DNA from 2 places in the Glutamicibacter sp. TV12E genome. Region 2 is predicted to be linked to the other one. Evidence: predicted binding sites of a transcription regulator. Region 2 holds the regulator's gene; the other holds the start of a gene.
The links. Region 2 encodes Rex, which represses fermentation and respiration genes when NADH is low (regulators of the CRP and FNR family bind a similar motif). Its sites were predicted from a motif close to CTTGTGAANNNNTTCACAAG; they were not measured.
Positions count from the first base shown of each region.

Region 1: a site for Rex is predicted at 5,829-5,848, ahead of ACT7DV_RS15880 (glyceraldehyde-3-phosphate dehydrogenase). Genes of this name have one in related genera too.

Region 1 is NZ_JBQVVF010000001.1:3,325,263-3,332,571, forward strand. It holds gene ACT7DV_RS15855 (DUF2306 domain-containing protein) at 40-537, opposite strand; gene ACT7DV_RS15860 (acyl-CoA dehydrogenase family protein) at 1,239-2,387, shown strand; gene def (peptide deformylase) at 2,412-2,984, shown strand; gene ACT7DV_RS15870 (DNA glycosylase AlkZ-like family protein) at 2,997-3,581, opposite strand; gene ACT7DV_RS15875 (DNA glycosylase AlkZ-like family protein) at 3,551-4,042, opposite strand; gene ACT7DV_RS15880 (glyceraldehyde-3-phosphate dehydrogenase) at 4,208-5,665, opposite strand; RNA gene rnpB (RNase P RNA component class A) at 5,864-6,218, opposite strand; gene ACT7DV_RS15890 (YaaA family protein) at 6,321-7,154, shown strand; gene ACT7DV_RS15895 (VOC family protein) at 7,238-7,309, opposite strand, start outside.
Region 2 is NZ_JBQVVF010000001.1:2,346,278-2,353,586, reverse strand. It holds gene ACT7DV_RS11005 (cytochrome c biogenesis CcdA family protein) at 1-389, opposite strand, end outside; gene ACT7DV_RS11000 (TlpA family protein disulfide reductase) at 398-1,021, opposite strand; gene ACT7DV_RS10995 (histidine phosphatase family protein) at 1,026-1,688, opposite strand; gene ACT7DV_RS10990 (hypothetical protein) at 1,865-2,623, shown strand; gene ACT7DV_RS10985 (redox-sensing transcriptional repressor Rex) at 2,715-3,350, opposite strand; gene ACT7DV_RS10980 (glutaredoxin family protein) at 3,417-3,662, opposite strand; gene ACT7DV_RS10975 (HAD family hydrolase) at 3,725-4,531, shown strand; gene ACT7DV_RS10970 (30S ribosomal protein bS22) at 4,632-4,730, opposite strand; gene ACT7DV_RS10965 (helix-turn-helix domain-containing protein) at 4,870-5,094, opposite strand; gene gdhA (NADP-specific glutamate dehydrogenase) at 5,349-6,692, opposite strand; gene ACT7DV_RS10955 (ArsR/SmtB family transcription factor) at 6,881-7,309, opposite strand, start outside.

The DNA.
Region 1 (7,309 bases), 980 kb from region 2:
CCGGCTTATCGCACCGCACCCACGAATCGCAGGTCAAACCTACCCTGCCGTCGTACCCATGCCAGAAGCTCGGCCCCGCGCTCCCTTCCGAAGCATCAGCAAAACGTAAAGCACCCAGATAGTTGCAAGGGCGACAACAATTCCGATTGCACCCCAGAGCAACGACGGCTCATCGACATAAAGAGTCGAAATCACCCGACCGGGCGCGAAAACAGCAAAAGCGCCGGCGACCATGGCGCCGATCCACGAACGAACCATGTTTCCGATATGCCCAGGAATATTGCCCCGCCGAATATTTACCACTCCGAAAGTTGTTGTTCCAAAAGTAAAAATTGCCAGCGCATGGAAAATCGTGAATCCCCCGCTAATGGTATAGATGAACATCCCGCTCACGCAGACAAAATACATGGATATAACCCATGCGCGGCCGACCACCCGGTGGCGGAAGTCCTTGCGCCTGCGAAGAATATTGACCGGCGCCAGCAGAATAACGAGACTGGCTGAAATCGCATGAACAGCAATAATGATGTTCTCCATGGCCATAATGTAATTCCGATCGGTTCGACGCGCACCCTTGCCAGCGCAATCCGATGGCTCGGTGAATGCACAGCTCCCGTCGCTTCGCCACCAATAGGTACAACTGGCGCACTATCATGGCAACCCTCGGCGAGCGCCATGCCGTCCCAACAGCGCCTGTTGGGCGCACCGCGTCATTGGCACAAATGAAGTCGCGAAGAACTTTGTGATTATCTACCCGACTCGCTCTGGTTGCCCCGAGGCCAACAGCCAGCACCGCTGGCCAGATGCCCACTGCCACTACTCGTAAACTCTTGGCCGCGCTGGACATCAAAGAAATTGTCCAGCCCCTTAGCTCCCCCGGCGTTCGGCCTTTAGGCCACGCCGTGATTCAAGCCCGGCACCTGGCCAGGTTGCCATCACCCGTTGTTCGGCAAGCGCGGGCTTGAATCGATTTCATAGCTGGTCCGTTGGACCTTTCCCGCAGGTTAAGTCATATTTCAGAAACCTGCAGACAGCATTCGAAACTGTATTCGAATGCGTTGTGCTTTTGGGTCTAACCCCGTATTTTTCGAGACATCTGGCGTTATTTGGCGACTTGAGCACGTGGGTTAGCGATTCTATTAGCTATGAATTCGTGCAAACAACCATAATGGAACTTGTACTTTGGCAAGTCTCTGAGTTGATTGCCTGCGTCCTATCCACTGAAAGGTACTCCCCCTGTGAAACGCGCGCTTTTTGAAGAGGACCACGAACAGTTCCGTGAGTTGGCTACGGAGTTCAACACCCGTGAAGTCTCTGGCAAATACGCCCAGTGGGAGAAGGACCACCAGATTCCTCGCGAGGTATGGCAATCAGCAGGCGAGAATGGCTTGCTGGGCTTGGCGGTTCCCGAGGAATTCGGCGGCATGGGCATTGATGACTACCGCTTCCGCGTGGTCATGGACGAGGAGTTTGTGCGTGCAGGCCACCTGGCTGTCGCGTTGGCCTTCCACTTGCACGACGATCTCGTGCTTCCATACCTGCTGACCTACGGCTCTGCGGAGCTCAAGGCCAAGTGGCTGCCTCGCATGGTTGATGGCTCCACGATTACTTCCTGCGCCTTCACAGAGCCAGGGGCTGGGTCGGATCTGCGCGCGGTGCGCACCAAGGCGGTGCGTGATGGCGAAGATTGGCTGCTGAGCGGCCAGAAGACTTTCATCGGCAACGGAGCCTTCGGCGATGCCGCCCTGGTCCTTGCCCGTACCGACGGCCAGAGCAGTCGCGCGTCCGAGGATTCCTTCTCCCTGTTCATGGTGGAGCGCGCTGAGGGCTACACCAATGGCAATCCATTCGACAAGATGGGTCTGCGCGCTTCGGATACTGCCGAATTGTTCTTTGATGAGGTCCGGGTATCTGATGCTGACCGCATTGGCGAGATCGGCCAGGGGCTTCGCTACGTCAAGGAGCAGTTGCCACAGGCTCGCCTGGCTATCGCCGTGGCAGCAGCCGCCATTTGCACCGCGTCCTTCGAGCAGGCCCTGGAGCATGCGAAGAACCGCTCGACCTTCGGTCAGGCGTTGACCCAGTACCAGAACACCAGGTTCGAATTGGCCAATCTGAAAACTGAGTCCCATGTCACTCAGGCTTTTGTTGATCAAGCAGTACTCGCGTTCAACGACGGCGAATTGGACGCGCACGAAGCGGCCGAAGTGAAGCTTTGGGCTAGTGAGAGCGCAAAAAAGCTATCCGATAAGGCCCTGCAGATCCATGGTGGCTACGGCTACATCATGGAGTACCCTATTGCCCAGTCATTCACCGCAGCCCGCCTGTTGACCATTTTTGGTGGCACAAGCGAGATCATGCGTGAAACTATTGGACGAGCACTTTAAGCACTTTTGAAAGGACCTGATCACGTGCCTATCCGGCAGATCACAGTTTACGGAGAACCTGTTCTACATCGTCGCGCGGTGGAAGTCACCGAGTTCGACGACGAACTTCGCCAGCTCGTTGCAGATATGCATGTGACCATGGACGAAGCACACGGCGTGGGACTGGCCGCTCCGCAGATTGGCATCGGTCTACGCCTTTTCACCTACGTCTTTGCCGACCAGGACTCTGCTCCTGAACGCGGTGTGATCATCAACCCCAAGCTGACCCTATCCAAGGTTTCACAGGCGCCAGCTGACGTTGATGACGAGTCCGAAGGCTGCTTGTCCGTACCTGGGCTGAACTACCCGCTCAAGCGTGCCGAATACGCCAAGGTGGAGGGCTTCGATGAATTTGGCCAGCCGATCGCTTTTGAAGCCCACGATTGGTTCGCCCGCATCATGCAGCACGAATACGACCACCTTGATGGCTTTCTGTATGTAGACAAGCTGCAGCCGCGCTGGGATAAGCGGTGGAAGAAAGCCAAGAAGGCGCTGGGCTGGGGCGTACCAGGGAACACTTGGCTGCCCGGGACCGATGAGGATCCTTTCGGCCATTAGCCTTCTAGCTGCTTATGCAGTAGTCCGGAAGTCGATATACCGCTGATGTAGCGCCGCACCGAGAGCATCGGTCGGCGCTATATTTGCATTCCATAGGCCACAGGCCCTGCCTTGCTCAAGCCAGAATGCATTGAACATCCCGTTCTTCCCTGGCGTGATCTGCTTCTGCATCGATTCATCGGCCACCAGGCTGCGATCGGCCCAAGAGAGATAGTACTCGTCAAAGGTTCCGAGCAAACGGGTGGGAAGTCGCGGCGCGCCTGATGATTCGAAGGCTTGATGGGCTGCCGAGCCCTGGACCACGAAAAAGTCCTCGCCGCGCTCGTTCTTTCCCACGCTGACCAGTTCACGACCCAGTTCCGCGGCCGCCGTGCGGATGGTTGTCAGCGTTTGCCCGGCATACCAGGCGGCATCCCGCAAGGTCGCAGGAGCATGGGAACCCAAATAGCGCAACAGCAATTCCTGTATCGGGCTATCGGGAACATGATGCTTGCTGATCCATTGCTCTGCGAGCACGAAGTCCTGGGCTACCAGCTTGGCGCCTTCCGGAATCGGCCCGAGGCAAATCAAGCCGTGCAGAACCAATGCGAGCAGCAAGTGCGTGCCTCGCTGATTGCTCGTGCCGATTCCTTGTTGCTCAGTTGTTCAAAAATCGCCGTCCTGCTGGCCGCTCCCGCTTCCGCCAGATAGGCATGGATGATCTGGGCTGCTTGTTCAATGGCCGCAGGATCAATCTGCAATTCTCGATGCCTGGCAGCAGCTGAACGCAAGGTGCGTTCCTTGGCCAATTGCACCAGCCATTGTGCGTCTTGGGACAGGCAGCAATGCAGAGTTCCACGCATGGTCCACGAGCGAACAATCAAGCCATCGTTAAAAAACTGGTCGACTTGTGCCCTGCTTGGCATCGGGTCAACGCGCTGGGCCAGTGCATATCGACCAGCAATAAAGTCCTGCGACTGGGTAGCCAGCAGGTGCCCAGCGGCTTCTAGCGTGGATCTGGCAGGCGCGGACAACAATTGGCTGGCCATCCGGGCCGATAAGAGCCTTTCGCGTTCCATCTGCCTGCCTTCCGCCATGGTCCCTGGTACAGAGCGTAACAGCCAGGGGCGCTTGGCGGTGCCTGCGGGATCTTGCCACGAGGATGCCGTAGCTGGTTAAAACTTCGGGACCATGCACCTGCGCACTGTGCGCGGGCATGGTCCCGAGGCTACGGCGATACGGCCTTAGGCGGTGACTGCTTCAGCCTTCAGAGCTGGAACTGCTACCGGATGGGTGCCGGCGATCGATTCGATCACACGCACCACCTGGCAGGAGTAGCCGAACTCGTTGTCGTACCAAACGTAGACAACAGCGTTCTTGCCCGAGACGATGGTAGCCAGGCCGTCGACGATGCCAGCACGGCGCGAGCCGACGAAGTCGGTGGAAACCACCTCAGGAGAGTCGATGTAGTCGATCTGCTTGTGCAGGTTCGAAGTCAGCGAAGTCTCGCGAAGGTAGGCGTTCAGCTCTTCCTTTGTGGTCTCGCTCTCCAGGTTCAAGTTCAAGATGGCCATGGAGACATCCGGGGTTGGTACGCGGATGGCGTTGCCGGTCAACTTGCCTTCGAACTCTGGCAGGGCCTTGGCCACGGCCTTGGCGGCACCAGTTTCGGTGATCACCATGTTCAGCGCTGCGGCGCGGCCGCGGCGTTCGCCCTTGTGGAAGTTGTCGATCAGGTTCTGGTCGTTGGTGAACGAGTGAACGGTCTCGACGTGTCCGTGGCTCACACCGAACTTGTCGTTCAGCGCCTTGAGCACTGGGGTGATCGCGTTGGTGGTGCACGAGGCCGCGGTAACGATCTTGTCCTCGGCGGTGATCCAGGAATCGTTGATTCCGTGAACGATGTTCTTCAAGTCGCCCTTGCCCGGTGCGGTCAGCAGAACGCGGGCAACGCCCTTGGCCTGCAGGTGCTGGGACAGGCCGGCTTCATCGCGCCAGCGGCCGGTGTTGTCAACGACGATGGCGTTGTCGATGCCGTGCGCGGTGTAGTCGACGGTGGTCGGATCATTCGAGTAGATGACCTTGATCAGGGTGCCGTTGGCGAGGATGGTGTTGTTCTCCTCATCGACGGTGATCGAGCCTTCGAAGCGACCGTGGACCGAGTCGCGGCGCAGCAGCGAAGCGCGCTTGACGATGTCATCGTCCGAGCCCTTGCGGACCACGATGGCGCGAAGGCGCAGGCCGTAGCCGCCGCGTTCGATGAGGATGCGGGCGAGCAGGCGGCCAATGCGGCCGAAGCCGTAGAGGACGACGTCCTTTGGTTCTGCATCAGTGGCACCGGCCTGGCCAACTTTGTCGCCAAGTTCGTTGCTCAGGAATGCATTCAGGTCAACAGAACCGGATTCCTTGAACTTCTTGTTCAAACGGCCAAGGTCAACGGATACCGATCCAACATTCAGCGTCTCGATCTCGTCGAGGATTGCTTTGGTTGCCTTCAGGCTTAGCTCTTCGCCATCAATGCGGCGTACTACGCGGTGCGCCTTGATGATGTCGATGGCGGACTGGTTGATCAGCTTGCGGCCATATACGGAGGGCACCACATTGTTCTTGCGGTACAGGCGTCCGATCAGTGGAATCATGGCCTCGGCGAGCTCTTCGCGCCCGCTCCATTCTTGCTGGGCAACGACAGACTGCTGGGTCACAGAAAATCCTTCCAATTCAGCCGACTCGCAGATCCATAAAGTCGGTTGGCACCGTGGGAAGCACCATTGCTTTTGCGGTGGTACGAGGTCTACAGGATCATCCTCGCAAGTACTAAGTACGCCTTCCATTCTAAACGGCGCAGAAAAATTCAGGGCACGAGTCACTGTGAAACTTCTCACCCGAAAGGCTGGAGGAGATGAATGGGATGGCCGATACGCCGGGTTTTGTCGCGCCGAAGCGGGACGGTCATCTATCTACGACTGCCGTTGCCGGCAGCCTCTAGCGGTCCACCCGACTGCATGGGGCGAACAGCCCTCATAACGCAGTCTGTCTGACCTTGCTCCGAGTGGGGTTTACCGAGCCATTCCGGTCACCCGGAACGCTGGTGGTCTCTTACACCACCGTTTCACCCTTACCAGGAAGCCTGGCGGTCTATTTTCTGTGGCACTAGCCTGCGGGTTGCCCCGAGTGGGCGTTACCCACCACCCTGTTCTGTGGAGCCCGGACGTTCCTCGGGGCAATAACTTGCCACGCGACCGTCTGGCCATCCCATTCGTTAACCATTCTAGCCCCGGCAGTTCGCCCCAGCTAACAGCAGCTGCGAGCCCTTCGACACAGGCACAGCCAATTGCCGCCTGGCCAAAGGGCCAGGTCGTGCCGTTATTCATCAACCGGGATTCCTCGCTGTCCTCAGATAAGCTGGAAGGCGTGCTTATTTTGTTGCCACCTTCAGAAGGTAAAACCGCTCATGCTGAAGGTTCCCCGTTCGACCTTGCAGACCTCTCGTTTCCTGAACTGAGCGATGATCGCCATCAAGTGCTCGGAGCCTTGGCTGAGGTTTCCGGCCGGGCGGATGCCATGGACGTTTTGGGCGTTGGCGCTTCCTTGGCGAACGAAGTCGCTCGCAATATCAATTTGCACGTAGAGCCTGCCGCCAAGGCCCACGACATTTATTCTGGCGTGCTCTTTGAAGCGCTGGGCTATTCGACGCTCAGCCCTGAAGCGCAACGGCGCGCTGATCAGAGCATCGTCGTGATTTCCGCACTATGGGGCGCGGTGCGCTTTGCCGACCGCATTCCCCCATACCGGCTGTCCATGTCCGTGAAATTGGAGCCCCTGGGCAAGCTAGCCACCTGGTGGAAAAAGCGGCTCGCTGCGATTCTCGATGAAGCCGCTGCAGACCAGCTGGTCATTGATGCCCGCTCCAGCACTTATGCCGCCGCCTATAAGCCAAGTAACGGAAACAGCGTTGCCATCAATGTTTTCCAGTTGCGCAACGGCGTGCCGAAAGTCGTTTCCCATTTTGCCAAGCACACCCGCGGCGAAGTTGCCCGGTTCCTGGTTCAGCAAGAGACCGAGCCAGCGACTGCCGATGAGCTGGTCCAGCTGATTAGATCCAAGTGGGAGGCGTCTCTCGTTGAGGACAAGAAGGGACGAGCACTGAACATCTTGCTTCCCGAGGACCACCAGTTCACCACCGCCAAATAGCCCAGCGGACTCTGGCCACTTACTGGAGATTTCGCTGGGACGGCCACGCCCATCGTCAGCAAGGCGCAAAATCGCCGGGCCTTTTAGTTTTCCCCTGAGGCTGGTGCTGCAACTAGTTCCACTTCGAAGCCGGCTTGATCCTCTAAATAGGCCGC
Region 2 (7,309 bases):
GGTTTCTTGTGGATCTTTCGGTCTCGTTGCATCCAGGAGAATCCACCCATGAAGACGATACCCATGAACACCACAACGAGTCCCAACACCTGGGTGACCCATGAACCGTTAAACCTCAGCCACGCGGTGGCTTGGCTAAAGAGAACACCGGCTGCGATGAAGACCACCGAGAATCCCAAAACAAAGAGCAAGACTCCCAGAACTACTCGACCACGGCGGTGTTCTTTGAGATCAGCACCGGTCAAGCCGGTGACGTAGCCGAGGTAGCCCGGAACCAAGGGCAGTACGCAGGGAGAGAGGAAAGAAACCAATCCCGCCAACAAGGCCACGGGCGCGGCAAGTAGTAACGACCCGTCTAAGACGATGTCAGCAAATGGATTAGAGGTCACCGCCGAGATCACAACTCTTCAGTCAAGGCGGTGTCGATCAGCGACTTCAAGGTGCTTGGCTCCACTGCGCCGATGACGCGAGCGCGAACACGCCCCTTGCGGTCCAGGACCAGGGTGGAAGGCACAGCCTGGAGCGGCACGTACTTGGTCATCGCCAGCTGCACGTCACCGTTGGTGTCCTGAATGGATTCGTATGGAAGGTCAAAGGTACGCTCAAACGCCTTCGCGGCTTCAGCTTCATCACGAACGTTAATACCGATGAATTCAACCTTGTCGCCAAAGTTATTGGCGAGCTTTTTCAAGTCTGGTGCCTCGATGCGGCATGGTGCGCAGGCGGCGTACCAGAAGTTCATCACCACTGGCTTGCCCTGCCACTGGCTGAAATCAACGTCGGTGCCGTGGTAGGTCTTTGACTTGATTTCCACGGGTTCGCTGCGTTGGGAAACTTCGTATTCCTGTACGGCTCCGTCGCCAGCGATGTAGTTTTTCCCATCACCGCTATTGGCTTGGGCGGTCAAGGAATCCTCCTTGCCGCTGCAAGCCGCCAAGGGAACAATGGCGGCAGCTACCATCAGCGAACGCAACATCGTGCGACGGCTCAGATTGCGAGGATTAGGCACAGGATCAGTCATTTCCTTAGGCTCCCGGGATATTTGCGGCACCGGCCAACAGCTCGGGGCATGGTTCGGTGTATCGCACGGAGACTAATTCGTCCCCTTCAAAATCAAAGCTGGTGATGGATGCCAGGGTGCATTCCCGCTGGCGAGGGTCATGCCACAGGGGCTTCTTCTCAGCTTCGCGGCGGGTTACCCAGATAGGCAGCTGGTGGCTGACGATAATGATCTCGGCGCCTTCGCCGTGTTCGGCAACAGCCGCCCGACGGTGGTCATCCATGGCTTCGCGCATGCGCTGCACCTGCTCCGCATAAGGCTCGCCCCATGAAGGCTTCAGCGGGTTGACCAGCAGCGGCCAGTACTTCGGCTGGCGGAGGTGGTCTGCGACCTTGGACAGGCCCTGGAGCTTATTGCCCGCTTCGATGACACGATCTTCAGTATGAATCGGAAGGTCCAGGGCACGGCTTGTCGGTGCAGCGGTCTGCTGCGCACGGATCAGCGGTGAGGCTACAAGCCGGACCACATTGGCCCCGTCGGCTTGGCGCTGCGCGAAGAATTCGCCAGCAGCATCAGCCATCTTGAAACCGAGATCCGAAAGCCCGAAACCGGGGATCCGTCCGTAGAGAATACGGTCAGGGTTGAAAACTTCCCCGTGGCGCAACAAATGGACGGTCGATAAAGGCATGCTTCCAGTGTCTCAAAAATTCAGTTCGAAATAGACATATTGTGTCCACCGTCAACTATTCACAGCGCATGCATGGGATTCCCATATGGAAAAACCATCCTTTCGGAGGGCTCGCTCACAAAGTTGTCCCACTAGGCTTGGGTATAAAGGCAAGACGAACAAAAGGACGATGAACCATGAGCAACTACGATCCGAATCAACCGGGCCAACCATACAACCCGGAATCTGGGGCTCAGAGCCCGAATCCGAACCCATATGGCGAAAACCCCTACACGCAACCGCAGCCGCAGTACGGGCAGAACCCCTACGGCCAGTCCCCCGTGGCACCTGGTTTCAACCAATACCCGGACCAGGGCGGCTATGCCGCCGTGCAGCCACCAGCTGAGCGGCCGAAGACCCTGCAGATTTCATTCCTGCTAATTCTGCTCTCAGGCATCGTCGGGGCAATTTCCAGCTGGATGATTTCCACCTCCAACATGTTTGGCAACATGGTTTCTTCCCAGTGGTCGATGGTTGAGCAAGAATTGCAGACCCAGATGCAGTCGACTCCTGAGATGGCCCAGGATCCCACCTTGCAGCAGATGATGAGCAGCCCAGAAGCGTTCATTTCCCAGGCCAACACCATGATGACCAGCTTTGCCCTGGTGGGTGCGGTCATTTCGGTGATTTTGTACTTCCTCGTCGGATTCTTTGTTGGCCGTGGTGTTGGCGCCATGCGCATCATCGCCACCATCTTGGCAGCCTTGTCCTTGTTGGGCCTGTTCACGTCCGTGCCAATGATCAGCATGTTTGCCGATAGCCAGGCCGGGGCCTTGAACGCCGTGTACATTATCGGCATCCTCCTCGGCATCGCTGGCGTGGTCTTCGCGTGGTTGCGTCCTTCATCGGAATACATCGCGCAGCGCCGCATGGCGCGTCGAGCAGGCTACCGGTAAACGGAAGCTCAGCCCGAGCCGTTAAGCAGCAAGCGGTGCCATTTCGTCAGCTTTGACGAAATGGCACCGCTTTTTGCGTACCGCCGCGGTCCTAGCCTTGGACCGCCAAGTAGGCCAAAATCTGGAGTTCCGTAGAAAGGTCGACCCTGCGCAGGTTCATGCCGGCTGGAACTTTCAATGGCTTCGGCGCAAATGAAAGTACCGATCGCACCGATAATTCAGCAAGCGCATAGACCAGGTCTTGGGCAGCGTCGCCGGGCACTGCGAGAACCACGATGTTGATTTCTTCACGGTCTATGACTGATGCAAGGTCGCTAACGGATTCCACCCGCAGCTCACCGACTGGCTCACCAATGAGTGCAGGGTCAACATCAAAAATGGCCTTGACGTTGAAACCTCGCGAAGTGAATCCTGCATACCCGCTCAAGGCGCGGCCAAGGTTACCGGCGCCAACAATGGCGACTTTCCAATCCTGGTTCAGCCCAAGGGTCCTGCTGATGTGTTCTGCCAGCTCGCGTACGACGTAGCCGACGCCACGAGTACCGTAAGATCCAAGCCAGGAAAGGTCTTTGCGCAGGATCGAAGGGTTCACGCCCGCTTCCTTGGCCAGCACCCCGGAGCTGGTTCGTTCCAGACCTTGGGCTTCCAGCGCATTCAGTGCCCGTAAATACTGTGTGAGTCGCGCCAACGTGGCTTCAGGCAGGACACGAGCTTCAAGCTCAGACATCTTTGTACTCCTGCACTTTCCAATGGGCTAATCGAGCACGATGCGTAGTCAGCTTTGCCACCGCGGCTAGTTGCTGAGCAGACGTTCTAGCCGTTGCGGGTCAATAGTCCAGAAGTCTTTGACCTGCCCATCGATAAATAACACCGGTACTTCCTCATGGTGCTTGTACAGAAGTTCTGGGTGCTCGTCAATGTCAAGTTCAGAAAATTCCATGTTCAAGCGGCTCGTTACCTCAGCAACTGTTGCGCGTGCCGCGTGGCAAAGATGGCAGTCTTTACGAACCAACAGCTGAATCTGATGCAATGTACTCACCTGACTATAATCTCACGAGCCGTAACCGCGCTTGAACTTTACGATGAAATAAACTGGATCAAATGCCTTCCACCGATAACGCCTCCGCTCGCACCGAAGCCCAAGCTCCTGGAACTGTTGCCGCATTTTTTGATGTGGATAACACCTTGGTTCGTGGTGCCTCGCTATATTTGCTGGCCCGCAAGCTCCGTGAGCATCGCTTCTTCCAGCTTCGTGAGATCCTCTGGTTCGCGTTGAAGCAATTGCGCTTCGCCGCACGAGGCGAGCATCTGGGAGACATCCATCAGATTCGTGACCGGGCGCTGATGATGGTTCGAGGCATCCCCGTGGCCGAGATTGAACAAATCGGCAACGAGATTTATGACGAATACATCGAGCCGAAGTTGTGGTCGGGCACGGTGGCGATTGCCCGCCAGCATTTGCGCGTCGGCCGTGAAGTTTGGCTGGTCACCGCTACTCCCCTGGAAGTGGCGAATGTCATTGCAGATCGCCTCGAACTTTCCGGCGCATTGGGCACCGTCGTGGAGAGCCGCGATGGTTTGTATACCGGAGCTTTGGCTAGCCCGATCTTGCATGCGGCCGAAAAGGCGCAGGCTGTCAGGTCCTTGGCCAAGGCGCGTGGCATCTCGCTGTCGCGTTCTTGGGCGTACTCGGATTCCTATAACGACGTGCCACTGCTGGAAGCTGTAGGGCATCCCGTCTGCATCAATCCCGATGCCCGGTTGCGTGCCTATGCCAAGCGTCGCGGCTGGCAGGTCTATGACTTCCGCACCGGTCAGCGGGCGGCGAAGTTCGGTCTGCGCGCCGCTGGCGTGCTCGGTGCCTTGTGGGCTGCCAGGCGCTCAATTCTGCGTCGTTCCGGCTCGTAGCGGGCCTTGGAACCTTTTGGATAAAGCAATCGCCACCGTTTGCAGGTGACCTGCGAATCGGTGGCGATGATTGCCTGGCGGCAAAATGCTCGAAGTAGATTTACTTCTTATTGCGACGCTGGTGGCGAGTCTTACGAAGCAATTTACGGTGCTTCTTCTTGGACATACGCTTGCGGCGCTTCTTGATAACAGAGCCCATAGTGGTTCCTCACAAACTAATTAAATGCGTCAACCTAAAGCATCTGCTTGCAAGCAAGCAAAAAGACAAGGTTGACCGGACGTTAAACGTTCCTTAATAGATTACCCGCTTTTCGGCCATGCTCTGACCATCGCGCGGACTATCGACCGTAAGAACCGGTACCGTGCTGCGGATCAATGGCCGCAGCACTGAGGTAGGATTCCACAGCGTTCTCTGGAACGCGATAGGAGCGGCCGAACTGAACGGCAGGCAGATCGCCTGCGTGAATCAGCCGATAAACCGTCATTTTGGAAACGCGCATCATGTCAGCCACTTCGGCCACCGTCATGAAACGGGCTCCTGCAAAATTCTGTTTATCCGTCATGCGGGATATTCTCCTGACGCTGATCTCTATTTCGTCGCGTTACTAGCGAAGGTGAACTTACACGACTTTGGATCAACATCGGCGATCTGGTTCACGTTCGCTTTGTCCTAGTCTAATCGCACTTTAGTAACTTTTGCATCACGAAACACTTCAGGACTCTTCAGAATCAAAATTTTGTTGCCTAAACGAGACAATCCGCACGGCAAGTCCCAGCTCAACGAGGGATACCGTGCGGATCGCAACAAACTGTTTTCTTAGATCACGCCCTGCGCAAGCATGGCATCGGCAACTTTCACGAATCCGGCGATGTTTGCGCCAGCGACGTAATTGCCGGGAATGCCGTATTCATCGGCGGTGGCAGCACAGCTGTCGTGAATACCGACCATGATTTCGCTGAGTCGGCGTTCGGTGTGTTCGAAGCTCCACGAATCACGGCTGGCATTCTGCTGCATCTCCAACGCGGAGGTGGCCACGCCACCGGCGTTGGCGGCCTTGCCTGGGCCAAAGAGCACGCCGGCACCCTGGAAGATGGCGGTGGCTTCGGCCGTGGTCGGCATGTTGGCGCCTTCTGCAACAGCGATGGTGCCAGCGGCGACCATCTTCTTGGCTGCGTCTTCGCCGAGCTCGTTCTGTGTGGCGCATGGCAACGCCACGGTGCCCGCCACGTCCCATACGCTGCCCCCAGCAACGTACGTGACATTGCTGGTGCCACGACGCTGCGCGTATTCAGAAATACGTCCTCGCTCGACTTCCTTGATCTGGCGCAGCAGTTCAAGGTCAATGCCGCCTTCATCAATGATGAAACCGGCAGAGTCTGATGCGGTGACAACCGTGGCGCCGAGGTCCTGGGCCTTCTCGATGGCATGGATGGCAACATTGCCCGAGCCCGAAACGACAACGCGCTGGCCGTCGAAGGATTGCCCGCGAGTCTTGAGCATCTCTTCGGTGAAGATTACGGCCCCATAGCCGGTGGCTTCTGGACGAACCAATGATCCGCCCCAGCTCAGCCCCTTGCCGGTCAAGACCCCTGATTCGTAGCGGTTGGTGATGCGCTTGTACTGTCCGAAGAGGTAGCCGATCTCTCGGCCACCCACGCCAATATCACCGGCAGGCACGTCGGTGTATTCGCCGATGTGGCGGTAGAGCTCAGTCATGAAGGACTGGCAGAAGCGCATGACTTCTCCATCGGACTTGCCACGAGGGTCGAAGTCCGAACCGCCCTTGCCGCCGCCGATCGGCATGCCGGTCAGGGAGTTCTTAAAAATCTGCTCGAAGCCAAGGAACTTGACGATGCCAAGGTAGACCGAAGGGTGGAAACGCAGGCCGCCCTTGTAGGGGCCCAGCGCGGAGTTGAATTCAACTCGGAAGCCGCGATTGATCTGAACCCGGTTCTGGTCATCAACCCAAGGCACACGGAAAATAATCTGTCGCTCGGGTTCGCACAAGCGCTGCAGAATGGCGGCCTCGGCGTATTCAGGGTGCTTGAGCGAAACCGCTTCAAGGCTTTCAAATACTTCCGTGACGGCCTGGTGGAATTCTGCTTCACCGGGATTGCGTCGGAAGACTTCGTCGCGAATCGAAGCTAAGTGCTTGTCCAAGTTTCTCTCCTCATCAGGGGACAGGAACAAGCGCCTGAGGAAGCTCACACATGGCGTCACTGCCCCGTTCATGAGAATCCCACGCTGAGCACCGTGAGGAAAAATCCTCGGTTATAAATCGGAAACATGGCCGTAACGTGAATCACTTGCCACGCTGCCGGCAGCGCCAGAACAGTTAGAAGGATCAGCTAGCGACGGCGCCCAAAACGAGGGAGCCGCTCCAGGAATTCCTGGGCTCTACCGGTGACTTGTTCCAATCCGCGCCCGACGCTGCGGCCAATCTGCTGAGCTGTTGGATTCGTTGCAGTCGCAAGCTGCGAATTCGCTTGATTGCCAACCAGCTGCTCTTCGGCTTCCGGAACGGGCACCAAGTCGGCGCACCAATGCACTAAGTCCTCCAGCGCAGAAGTATCAATACTGTAGATACGACGTTGGCCAGCTGCGGCCATGCTGACCAGCTGCGCCTCGCGCAATACCTTCAGGTGCTTGGACACCGTTGGCTGGGAAATCTCCAGCTCGGTGACCAGCGCGCCCACGGCTTTTGGCTCATTTTTGAGCGCTTCAATAATCTTGCGACGGGTTGGCTCTGCCAACGCCGAAAAAACTTCATCAATTGC